Regions from separate parts of the Endozoicomonas sp. ALD040 genome, predicted to be linked through region 3. Evidence: predicted binding sites of a transcription regulator. Region 3 holds the regulator's gene; each other region holds the start of a gene.
The links. The regulator LexA, encoded in region 3, represses DNA repair genes until DNA is damaged. The targets are predictions, from matches to a motif close to TACTGTNTANNTANACAGTA.

Region 1 (3,820 bases), 930 kb from region 3:
AAGAATTACCGGCTATGGATTAATTGAAGAAGTAGGCAATAAAACACATTATGTGGCGTCCGGTTGTATTCGCATCCGGGAGGCGCCTCTACCTGAGCGCTTGCAGCAGATTTATGAAGGCATCAGCACTTTGATCGAACGTTACATCCCGCAGTCCGTTGGTGTGGAGCAAGTGTTTATGTCCAGAAATGCTGATTCGGCACTGAAACTGGGTCAGGCCAGGGCTGCGGCCATTGTGGCTGTGGTTAATCACAATATTGAGGTGTCGGAATACTCTGCCCGGCAGGTCAAGCAGGCTGTGGTTGGTAAAGGCTCTGCGGATAAGTACCAGGTAAAGCACATGGTGAAGTCGATCCTTGACTTGAATGATACCCCTCAGGCCGATGCTGCGGACGCTCTGGCGGTTGCTCTTTGTCATGCTCATACTCGTTCCAGTCTGGTCAGGATGGCGGGTGCTACGGGTACTCGACGTCGTCGTCTTACGGGGCAGTCTTAGTTTGGGTGGACACAAAGGTGAAAGGAAGCAATGCAAAACACCAGATCCAGGATCTGTTGTGGCGTGTAGATTTTCTTCAGTTCTTTCCAGTTCTCCGGACTTATGATCTGTTCTTTGTAGAGTTCTTCAGTGGTTTTCAGTAACAGGCGTTGTTTGTTGTCCCAGCCCGGTGCCAGATGGCCACGGGAAACCATTTGTACATCACTGGCTTTCAGTCCCGTATCCAGTGCACATTGAGCAATATCCGGGATCAGGTGTCTGGTATTGCAAATGTACGCACTTCTCAGGGCAACCAGAGCGCGATCTCTCATCGGGAGGCTGCTGTAGCCTTGTATATAACTGATGAAGCTGCGAGCAGGCTTATCAAGCTCAGGTGAGTTTGCCGGGCGTCCCGGGAAATCTTCCTTTAACAAAGATTTTTGTGACTTGATGAAAGGGATGGGAATAGGGCCACCGGATACAGCTGGGTGGTATTCACTGGCCAGGCCAGCCTCGGGCAGGATCTGCCAGAGTGATCCCAGAAATGTGCGAAGTTTCTTCAAGGGGGCAGCTCCTTCAGATCATCGAATTGAACTTCTCTTAGTGATTAGAGAGTGACAATTCTCAGGAGTTCTACGCCCTCGTCGTATTGTTAGGCGTTCTGACCTTATAGTCAGAAAATAAAAGATTTGGAAAACAGGATGATTGGAAGAATTCGGGGCCTTCTGGCTGACAAACAGCCCCCTCATTTGCTGATAGAGACCCATGGTATCGGGTATGAAGTGGAAGCTCCGATGTCGGTTTTTTATAAACTGCCGGACGTTGGTCAGGAGGTCGTGTTATATACCCACTTTGTAGTGCGCGAAGATGCTCAGCTCCTATACGGTTTTAGCAATCGTGATGAGCGGGAGTTGTTTAGAACTCTGATCAAGGTCAATGGGGTTGGTCCCAAGCTCGGACTGACCCTGTTGTCCGGTATAGAAGCTGATGCTTTTGTGCGCTGTGTGCAGGAAGGTGATAGTGCCACTTTGGTGAAGTTGCCGGGTGTGGGTAAAAAAACAGCCGAGCGGCTGATTGTTGAAATGAAAGATAAGCTGGATCGTTGGCAGTCAGCACCTCTGCTGGAAGGTAAGCCTCTGGTTGCCGGTGGCGAAATGGCTGCCGAAGCAAAAGATATTGAACAGGAAGCCGTCAGTGCTCTGGTGGCTCTGGGTTATAAACCCCAGGAAGCCGGCAAAGTCATTGGTAAGTTGCTCAAGGATGGCATGACCAGTGAAGAGCTGATTCGTCAGGCTCTGAAAAGTATGATCTGATAACACCGCGTCTTATTTAAAAGGTGAGACGATTGAGTCTCACCTGCTTGTCTGCTTTGTAGTTTACCGGATGAACTTCCTGACCGAGTCAACGCAGATGGCTGCCGTTGCCAGCCAGATAAAGCTATAGCTGAGCCACTGCTGTAAGGTGAAGACTTCTCCGAGAACGGTGACAGCCACCACAAATATCAAAGCAGGCTCCAGGTAGCTCAACAGGCCAAACAAACTGACAGACAGATGCCTGGAGGCGTTGATGTAGCAGATCAGTGACAGGCTGCAGAGTAGCCCCAGACCTGGCAGCAGATACCAAAGAGTGACGGAATGGGTCAGGTTTTGCATAAAACTCTGATCACTCATCAGTATGAAAATACCAGCCGGAAGGAACAACAGGTGCTCAAAAAGCAGGGCTGGCAAGGTATCGACCTGCAAAGGTTTACGGATGATGAAATACACCGGATAAAGTCCGGCCACTGCCAGGCTGACCCAGGGTAATGAGCCCTGTTGCCAAATCATGGCAAGCACGCCTAATGACGCGGACCCCATGGCAAAGTAATGAGCCTTGTTCAGTCTCTCGTTAAATACCAGCTTGCCGGTTAATGCCAGGGTGAGTGGCAGCAAAAAATAGCCAAGGGAGAGATCCTGTGTTTTATCATTCACGGGGCCCCAGACAAACAGCCACCACTGAAAGCCAACAATCAAACCACCCAGGGATAGCATCAGCACAGTTTTCCGGCAGAGAAAAACCGCCCTGAAGCCCCGGAGCCGGTCCATGCGATAGCAGACCATTGTCAGGCAGAGAGCGCTGAAAATGACCCTGTTCCAGAACAGGGTATTTCCGGACAGCTTAATAAACTGTACATAAATGGGCACAAGCCCGAACATCACGGAGGCCATGACCGAGTTAGTCAGGCCTTTTCCAGAAACCAAATGTGTATTCATTCTGAGTACTTCCTTTAATCAGAATTTAAAACAGAGAGTATAGGAGTCCGATGACTCCGAAGTTTAAAAGGTAATGCACCCCCGGGCAGCTAAGTGCTCGCAAGTGCTCTTTTTACGTTCAGAGTGCTTGGACGATTAAATGTAGCGTTTTGTTCCCAAAGCTGGATTATTTTTTTAACAGACTGGAGATGGTACGCTGAGAGTAATGGTAGACGAGCTAGAACATGATTGAAGCAGATCGATTGATATCCTCCTCAGAACGCCCTCTGGAAGAGGTGCTGGATCGGGCTATTCGCCCGGTAAAACTGGCTGATTATGTGGGACAGCCAAAAGTCAGGGAGCAGATGGAAATTTTTATCCAGGCTGCAAGACTTCGTAATGATGCCCTTGATCATACCCTTATATTCGGACCTCCGGGGCTGGGTAAAACCACGCTTTCCCACATCCTTGCCAATGAGATGGGCAGCAATATTCGAACGACTTCTGGCCCGGTGCTGGAAAAAGCGGGTGACCTGGCAGCTCTTCTGACCAATCTTGAGCCCAATGACATTCTGTTTATTGATGAAATTCACCGCCTCAGTCCGGTAGTGGAAGAAGTATTGTATCCGGCGATGGAAGATTATCAGCTGGACATCATGATCGGTGAAGGCCCTGCTGCGCGATCTATCAAGCTGGACCTGCCTCCCTTTACCTTGGTGGGAGCGACAACCAGGGCGGGTCTGCTGACGTCTCCGCTCCGGGATCGTTTTGGTATTGTACAGAGGCTGGAGTTTTATAATATTGAGGACCTGACTTATATCGTAGAACGTTCTGCCGGAATTCTCGGGGTGGGGATTGATAAGGAAGGTGCAGGAGAGATTGCCCGACGCTCCAGAGGAACGCCCAGAATTGCCAACCGATTGCTGAGAAGGGTGCGTGATTTTGCCGAAGTAAAGGGGAATGGTGTGATCCACAAGGAGACGGCCGATGCCGCATTGAATATGCTGGATGTTGATGCCAGCGGTTTTGATCATATGGACAGACGGCTGCTGTTGGCCATGATCGAAAAGTTTGATGGTGGGCCGGTCGGGGTAGACAGTCTGGCGGCTGCCAT
Region 2 (3,820 bases), 750 kb from region 3:
GGTTGAACAGGAAGCCCTGTCCACCCGTGAACGGATGAGTGAAGTTCTCTCCATGCTGACCTCTGAGCGTTTCACTCCCTTTGTTGCCCTGTTCCGGCTTGAGGAAGGCAAACTCGGCGTTGTCGTTACTTTTATGGCGGTGATGGAACTCATCAAGGAATCCCTGATCGAACTCATTCAGAATGAACCTTTTGGCCCTATTCACGTAAAGGCTCGGATTGACTGATGGAAGCAGAACAACTGCAACGTATCCTGGAAGGAGCCCTGCTGGCCAGCCAGAAACCCCTGACTGAAGAAAAGCTGGCCGCACTGTTCCCCGAAGACCTTTACTCTGAGGAAGAGCGCCCGGATGACAACCAGATTCGTGAGGCTCTGGTAGCTATCTCTGAAGCCTGTGAAGGACGGGGCTTTGAACTCAAAAAAGTGGCATCGGGATACCGCTTCCAGGTCAGACAGGAATTGTCACCCTGGGTTGGCAGACTCTGGGAAGAAAAACCACAGCGCTATACACGAGCACTGCTGGAAACCCTGGCCCTGATCGCCTACCGGCAGCCCATCACCCGAGGGGAAATCGAAGACATTCGCGGGGTGGCCGTCAGCAGCAACATTATACGAACCCTTCAGGACCGCGAATGGGTTCGGGTGGTAGGTCACCGGGATGTCCCGGGGCGTCCGGCCATGTTTGCCACTACCCGCCAATTTCTGGATTATTTTAATCTGGAAAATCTCAATGAACTGCCCCCCCTGTCCGAGATTCGTAATCTGGAAGAAGCAGCCCGGGAACTGGCAGAAGCTAACGATCAGAGCAGATCAGCGACAGAGGACTCTGAAGTTCAGGAGGACACTGAGGTGGAAGAGCAATCCTCTGATGAGCTATTTGCCGAACTGGATGAACTGGAAGCTGATCTGCCAGATAACTTTGACGATCTGATCCGTAAAAAGAACATCGATGAACCAGAACCTGAACAACCGTTGGTTGAGCAGGAGGCTGAACAGGACACCCATATATCGGATTCGTCGGTAGGACTTTTCGCTGAAGAGGATCAAGTCGCACACCAGGCGACAAATCCATCCTTTGAAGAAGAGCCTGCTTCCGAAGCAGAAACACCCGTGGAAATATCAAACGAAATAACTAACCCCTGAGCAATGCCTGATGACCCGATGGAACAGCCACGGAAATCCACGCTGTCTTAACCTATCCTGAATCGCTATACTTTGGCCCCTTTGATTGAGAAACAGAGCGGCATAGCCGTAAATACCATGACAACTGAAACCACTCCTCCCCAGGGTGAGAAATTGCAAAAAATCCTGGCGGGCGCTGGCCTGGGCTCGCGCCGTGAGATGGAACGCTGGATCAGCGAAGGTCGAATCTCCGTCAACGGAGAACAGGCCAGCCTCGGCGACCGAGCCTCAGCTGAAGACAAGATTGCTGTCGACGGCCGCCCGGTCAAACTGGAAACCTATGCTTCCGGAATCCGTCGTGTCATCGCCTACAACAAGCCGGAAGGCGAGATTTGCAGCCGCCACGACCCGGAAGGCCGCCCGACCGTTTTTGACAAACTGCCCAGACTTCAGGGCGAACGCTGGATTGCCATTGGCCGTCTGGATATCAATACTTCCGGACTGATGCTGTTCACCACCGATGGTGAGTTGGCCAGTCGCTTGATGCACCCTTCTTACCAGGTTGAACGTGAATACGCTGTTCGAGTGATGGGTAATACAACAGAGCAGAAAGTTAAAAACCTCTTCGATGGCGTCGAGCTGGAAGATGGCCCTGCCCGTTTCACCGATATTGTTGACTCAGGCGGTTCGGGTATCAACCGCTGGTTTCATGTCTGCCTTCTGGAAGGCCGTAACCGTGAAGTGCGCAGACTCTGGGAATCACAGGATTTGACAGTAAGCCGCTTGAAACGAGTTCGTTTTGCCAATGTCATCATTCCTGACCACCTGCGCATGGGTCAATGGGAAGAAGTAGAAAAAACTCACATCGACGAACTGGCGGCTGCCGTTCAGCTATCACCCGCACCCAACACACCAACTCGCAGAGTCGATCCGAGACACACCAAAACCGGCCTGAAAACCAGAGGCACCCGTGGTAAACCTGCTATCAACAAGAAGCGGCCCTCGCCTCACAAAAAGCCTGGTGCTTTCAAAAAGAACAGGCATCGCTGATGTTATCTGAGCTCCAGCCATCGAGTTGGAGTTCTTGGTGATACCCTGAATATGCTTTAATGAGTTTCCATGCTGGCCCTGACCGGGTTCTCACTGGACAGATTAACTGTACTTATATACAGTTATATCTAAACCACACCTGACAGGAGAGGCCCATGTCTATTACCCCCATGTGGCGAGTTGACCGGGACGGAAGCATGTTTACAGATAAAAAAGCCGCTGAAGAATACGATCGCATGTTGGAACTGGCCGGGAATATCACCAGCCTGCTGGAAGATCACTTTGAAATTGATGAGCAACTGGCAGAAGAGATCGGCCTGATGTTCGCCAAAAACAAGGAAGCCTTCGCCAAAGCCTTTAAAGGCAAACCGGACCTGGTGCTCGAGATAGGCCAGACTGCTGAGCAAGACAATGACCCAAATGAGGATCAGACTTCGGCCTGAGCTGGCCTGCCAATATCCGATAACCAAGAGCGGAAAGCCCTGATCCGCTCTGCCACAAACCCTTTTTTATCCCCTCCCATTTAGAACGAATCAGGAATAAAGAGCATGGGTAAAAACAATCATCCATTTCCCTCTGACTCACTTCAGATTCAGCTTTAAAATAGCTCTTTGTGAAAAAAAGTCTTTCTTTCATTCCTGATAGAGAAACCCTTTTTTTTACCAAAAACAGCGGTTCTAAAGGTCATTTTTCCCATAATCAGACCAAGACACTAGTGAAGCAACCCGCCAAGTAGCACTTGTACTGGTTGCTAATACAGCGAATTCCGCTAATATATCGGCCTTTTTGTCTGGCAAGGTATGTAGTCACGACATGACGAGCTTCGTTCCTGGACAGCGCTGGATCAGTGACACCGAAACTGAACAAGGGCTGGGTACCGTTCTGACTTTCGATAGTCGCATGGTAACCCTATTGTTCCCCACCACCGGTGAAACCCGGCTCTACTCCATTAATAACTGCCCGCTATCAAGGGTACAATTTAATCCTGGTGACAAGATAGAAAGTCACGAGGGCTGGACCATGACGGTGACAGAAGTCATCGAAGAGAATGGTCTGCTAATGTATAGAGGCGTTCTTCCCGACGGTAAGCCCAAAGAGCTTCCCGAATCGGAACTGGGCAACTTTATTCATTTCAACAAGCCGCAGGACAGAATGCTGGCTGGTCAAATCGACCAAAACAGCAACTTTTCCCTGCGTTACAAAACTCTGTTGAACAATTGTCGACTACTCAGCTCTCCTGTGAGAGGGCTGCTCGGTGCCCGTACCAGCCTGATACCTCATCAGCTGCATATAGCCCGCGAAGTGTCTGGACGTCATGCTCCCAGGGTAATGCTGGCTGATGAAGTCGGCATGGGTAAAACCATTGAAGCCGGTCTCATCCTGCATCAGCAACTGATCACTGAACGAGCCAGTCGGGTATTGATTCTGGTACCGGAAACACTTCAGCATCAGTGGCTAGTGGAAATGCTGCGTCGTTTCAATCTGCACTTCGGACTGTTTGATGAAGAGCGTTGCCGTGCGATTGAAGATGAAAACCCGTTCAACACAGGGCAACTGATTCTCTGCAGCCTGGACTTCCTGAGCCAGTCCGAACATCGTTTTCAGCAAGCTCTTGAGGTCGACTGGGATCTATTGATCGTCGACGAAG
Region 3 (3,820 bases):
CGTGTGTATGCTGCAATACGGGGGCAAAAGCTGCAGCTCTTTTAAGGGTTTTTACTTTCCAGTCTGCAATAACACTTTGCATTACTCTCTACTGACCTATTGCATCATAAGTCACAATGCTGCATGATTTCTCCCTCTTATACGCTATTTATGGAACGAAATATGGCTGCATCGTTTTTGGAAATTGTGGAACTTCCAACAGGAGAGATTGTTCTGCGAAGCAGTGACGACGAGGGTGAGCCCCTGCTGACTATGAAATTTTCAGAGGAAGCCAAACAGTATCTTGAAGGGGACCATTTGCAAGTGGCAAAGGTCATGTTTGATGCTGGCATGCGTGAAGTTGCTGAACTCACTCGTCCGCAATCCTCTGAAGAAGAGATTCCTGAGAACAGAGTACTGCACTGACTCCATTTTCATGAAAATGACGGGCATCATGCAACCTGTCTACTGCGAATAGCCAGCCCCTGACACTGTCCATTCCTGGCTGCGCTTTCAAGCTTAGTTAGCCACCCTTTATCCAAATGCCCCAGCCAGCTGATGACAGTGTGGCTGGTTCCGGATGCCAGCGCTTTCCTGGTGAGTTCCAATGTCTGATTAATATTGTTGGAGCTAAAGATTTGCACCTTGTCATGATTTAAGTCGCAATTCTTTAACCAGTGCAGGGTTCTGGTGTCATCTGCCAGAATCAGGGTCAACCAACGTTCACTGTCAGTGGACAGCTGACTGAGCATGGGCGTCAGGAGTTGTTCTGCCTGCCAGGGTTGACCTGAAAGAATGAGTTCATTAATACTGGGCTTCAGAGACTTTTCAGTTTTTCCTGATAAAGTCTTTTCTAGGCGCGAGGGGTTAATGCAGACTGTATTGGTCTGGTAGCTTGGGGCTGAAAAATTGTGCCTTTCACTGCTGGTTCGGTACAGCATAAATTCTTCCTTCTGGCATAGCCCGGACGCTGTTTGTTATTCGCACTTCAGCGTAGTGGGCCTTTAACAACAGCTGCCTGTTGTGAGTAGTGTCTCTGGTAATGGTCAGGCTCATCTTATTCCGTCTAAGGACTGATTTCTGATGACTCCGACGCTTAAACCTTCGATGGCAAAGGCATCCTGAGTGAGATCAACGACTATGGTTTCGAACTCGTCGTTTTCCGGATGCAGCAATACTTTGTTTTTCTGTTTCTCGAATCTTTTTACGGTGACATCATCTTCAATCCGGGCGACGACAACCTGACCGTTTCGAACATCTGTTGTCTTGTGAACGGCCAGCAGGTCACCATCAAGAATCCCGATGTCCTTCATGCTCATTCCTTTTACCCTTAACAGGAAGTCTGCCGATGGGGTGAAGAAAGCGGGATTGAGCATCAGGTGGTCTTCGATATGTTCCTGGGCGAGGATCGGGTTCCCGGCAGCAACTTGTCCGATAATCGGAAGGCCTTCAGGCTGGCTGTCCGGAATACGGATACCGCGGGAGGCGCCGGGGGTAATCTCGATAGCGCCTTTACGGGCCAGTGCCCTGAGATGTTCTTCGGCAGCATTGGGTGAGCGAAAGCCGAAGGTCTTGGCGATTTCGGCTCTGGTGGGTGGGAAACCTGTCTCGTCAATATGAGATTTGATCAGGTCCAGTATCTCGGATTGCCGTTTAGTCAGTTTGATCATGGTCTCTCAATCTGTTTTTTTATACAGTATCTGTGATTATATACAGTATTCTTGTGGTGGCAAGTTATTATCCAGGCTGCGACGATAAGCAAAAACTGACAAGAGGGTCGTCAATGGTGCAGGTGAGGCATGCTTTGCCACCATAGTGATGAGTTGTTGGCTGAAATTCGCAAGCTGAGTCCCTGAAGCTTTTTTTAATAAAAAATCCGGAGGTGGTTAATCTCCGGATTTGGCATTTTATTTATGATTGTGTAGAAGTTAATTTCTTCCGCAGTGCATCCCAGGCATCATTTGAAACTTCTACTTCAAAGCCATCAAAACCATGCCAAACTTTAACAAAATCTACATGTTTGTAATCAAGCCATTCTAATATTCTTTCTCTGATATCAAGGGCATTATCCTTACTACCAGTATGGATAGCTAATCTGGATTTAACTGCTTTGGCACTTTTGATATTAAAATCCTCTTTCGGATCAAACTTATGGTATATTAGTTTACTCACATCAATAGATTCATCATCTGGTAACATATATTTTATAGAGTTAATAGTTTCTTCAATAATTTTTTCGTCTTTTTTGGGTTCATCTATTTTTCTGTAATTTTTATAATTTTCGATAGGAGTCATTTTGCTATCAGCTGTCAAGTCATTTGGTTTCAAACTTTTATCAGATTTCAAATCATTAGATTTCAAGCTTTCAGCTGAGTCATTCCCGGCCGCATAAAATTCTAAAAAGCTGCCATCCTTAATCAGCATCTCCACCAACCGATTGCCTTGTCCATCTACAATGGCAATGTAACCAGGGGAGACAAAATGAAAGTGTGGTGGTTTTTTTGTACCGAAGCCTCTGAGTGTTCTTGTTGCGGCAGTGGCAACTTGACCATAAGCTCCCTCTTCATTAATGGATACTCTGGTCTTCTGAAGAATTTCCAGATCACAATTTGAGGGATGGCCTAATCTTGTTAAATCTTCAGACCTTATGACATCGGCTCCAAATGTCTGAGAAATTTTGTCGAGTAAATTAGTGTCACAACTGCCGTCTATTTTTATCCTGGGTAGCATTAGATCCATCTCTTTTTTACGGCCATTTAATCCGTCAATCAGGTGATTGATTGTATCAGAATCAAGGTTGTTAATCCCTGTCGGACTGTCATCAGGGGTTATTATTGCGACTAATTTAAGATCTTCACCATTCACTGATCGGAAATTTTTGCCAATGGCGCCAAATTTTCCATTATCAAAAAATTGCACGTTTTCAGTTGACTTCATCATCTTGACGTTTTCAATCATAATTCCGTCTGCGCAGATAAATTTGCCCGAGGCCGTTTTTTCTTTAGAAAATGGCCTCTCCCAGATACCCTCGAATTCCATCACATTGCCAATTACCGTTGTAATCAGTTCTCGTCGAGTTTTACAATGACCATGAAACAACTTATTGATTTTTCCATGAGTCTTCTCTTTCACGAAGTCTTCTGCGATGTCGGCCAGGCACCTGTCCTGGTCAGGACGGTCCAGCTTTTCGGTTCGATAACATACAGACAGTATCTGATCAAGATGCTCGTTTATGACGGCAGAGTCAGAACCTATAAAGTTAGCGCAAGAGAGTGCCTTCTGTATCTGATACGGATCCTTGGCGTAAGCATGGTTAATGCTGAATTCGCCTAGTTTTTTATGGATCTCAATCTCCATCTCATCAGTTAACTCTTCTTTAGAGATACCCAGGATCGATGCCTTTCTGGCTTTATCATCCATACTCGCCAGAAGCATACCCAGAACCGGAGCCAGGCTGGTAGAAGACACTACCTTGCTTTTATTGTCCCTGTCGTCTAAGGCGTTCAGAATTCCTAATGACACTTTATCAATCAATTTTTTTACAAGATATGAAGCCTGTGAGGTGGCTTTGAAGGATGTGTTTCGCAGATTTAGCGGTTGCGATGACAATGAAAATTGTCTGAATGAATGTCCAATAGGGTGCATAATATTTTCTCCTAACTCTGATAATAATTAATTTTTTATTCAGGACAAACATACTGCTTCCATGTTTGCGGACAGCGCATGCTTTTCAAATAGCCGTAAATTCTGTGTTATGTAGCATTACTATGAGTTAAGTATTTGCTTTTGCATTAATCACTAACTGGTTAGTTAGTTACGATAACATCTTGTTTCCTGCCAT

Region 1: ruvA (Holliday junction branch migration protein RuvA) is a predicted target of LexA. The motif match lies at 1,135-1,154, and genes of this name have one in related genera.
Region 2: ACOJUN_RS23855 (YebG family protein) is a predicted target of LexA. The motif match lies at 2,277-2,296, and genes of this name have one in related genera.

The regions. Positions count from the first base shown of each region.
Region 1 is NZ_CP184829.1:6,650,078-6,653,897, reverse strand. It holds gene ruvC (crossover junction endodeoxyribonuclease RuvC) at 1-496, shown strand, start outside; gene ACOJUN_RS24565 (carboxymuconolactone decarboxylase family protein) at 493-1,038, opposite strand; gene ruvA (Holliday junction branch migration protein RuvA) at 1,177-1,788, shown strand; gene rarD (EamA family transporter RarD) at 1,852-2,727, opposite strand; gene ruvB (Holliday junction branch migration DNA helicase RuvB) at 2,952-3,820, shown strand, end outside.
Region 2 is NZ_CP184829.1:6,477,876-6,481,695, forward strand. It holds gene ACOJUN_RS23840 (segregation and condensation protein A) at 1-226, shown strand, start outside; gene scpB (SMC-Scp complex subunit ScpB) at 226-1,143, shown strand; gene rluB (23S rRNA pseudouridine(2605) synthase RluB) at 1,261-2,172, shown strand; gene ACOJUN_RS23855 (YebG family protein) at 2,328-2,615, shown strand; gene rapA (RNA polymerase-associated protein RapA) at 2,986-3,820, shown strand, end outside.
Region 3 is NZ_CP184829.1:5,723,008-5,726,827, reverse strand. It holds gene ACOJUN_RS20705 (hypothetical protein) at 163-405, shown strand; gene ACOJUN_RS20700 (SulA-like leucine-rich domain-containing protein) at 432-920, opposite strand; gene lexA (transcriptional repressor LexA) at 1,032-1,649, opposite strand; gene ACOJUN_RS20690 (serpin family protein) at 1,891-3,624, opposite strand.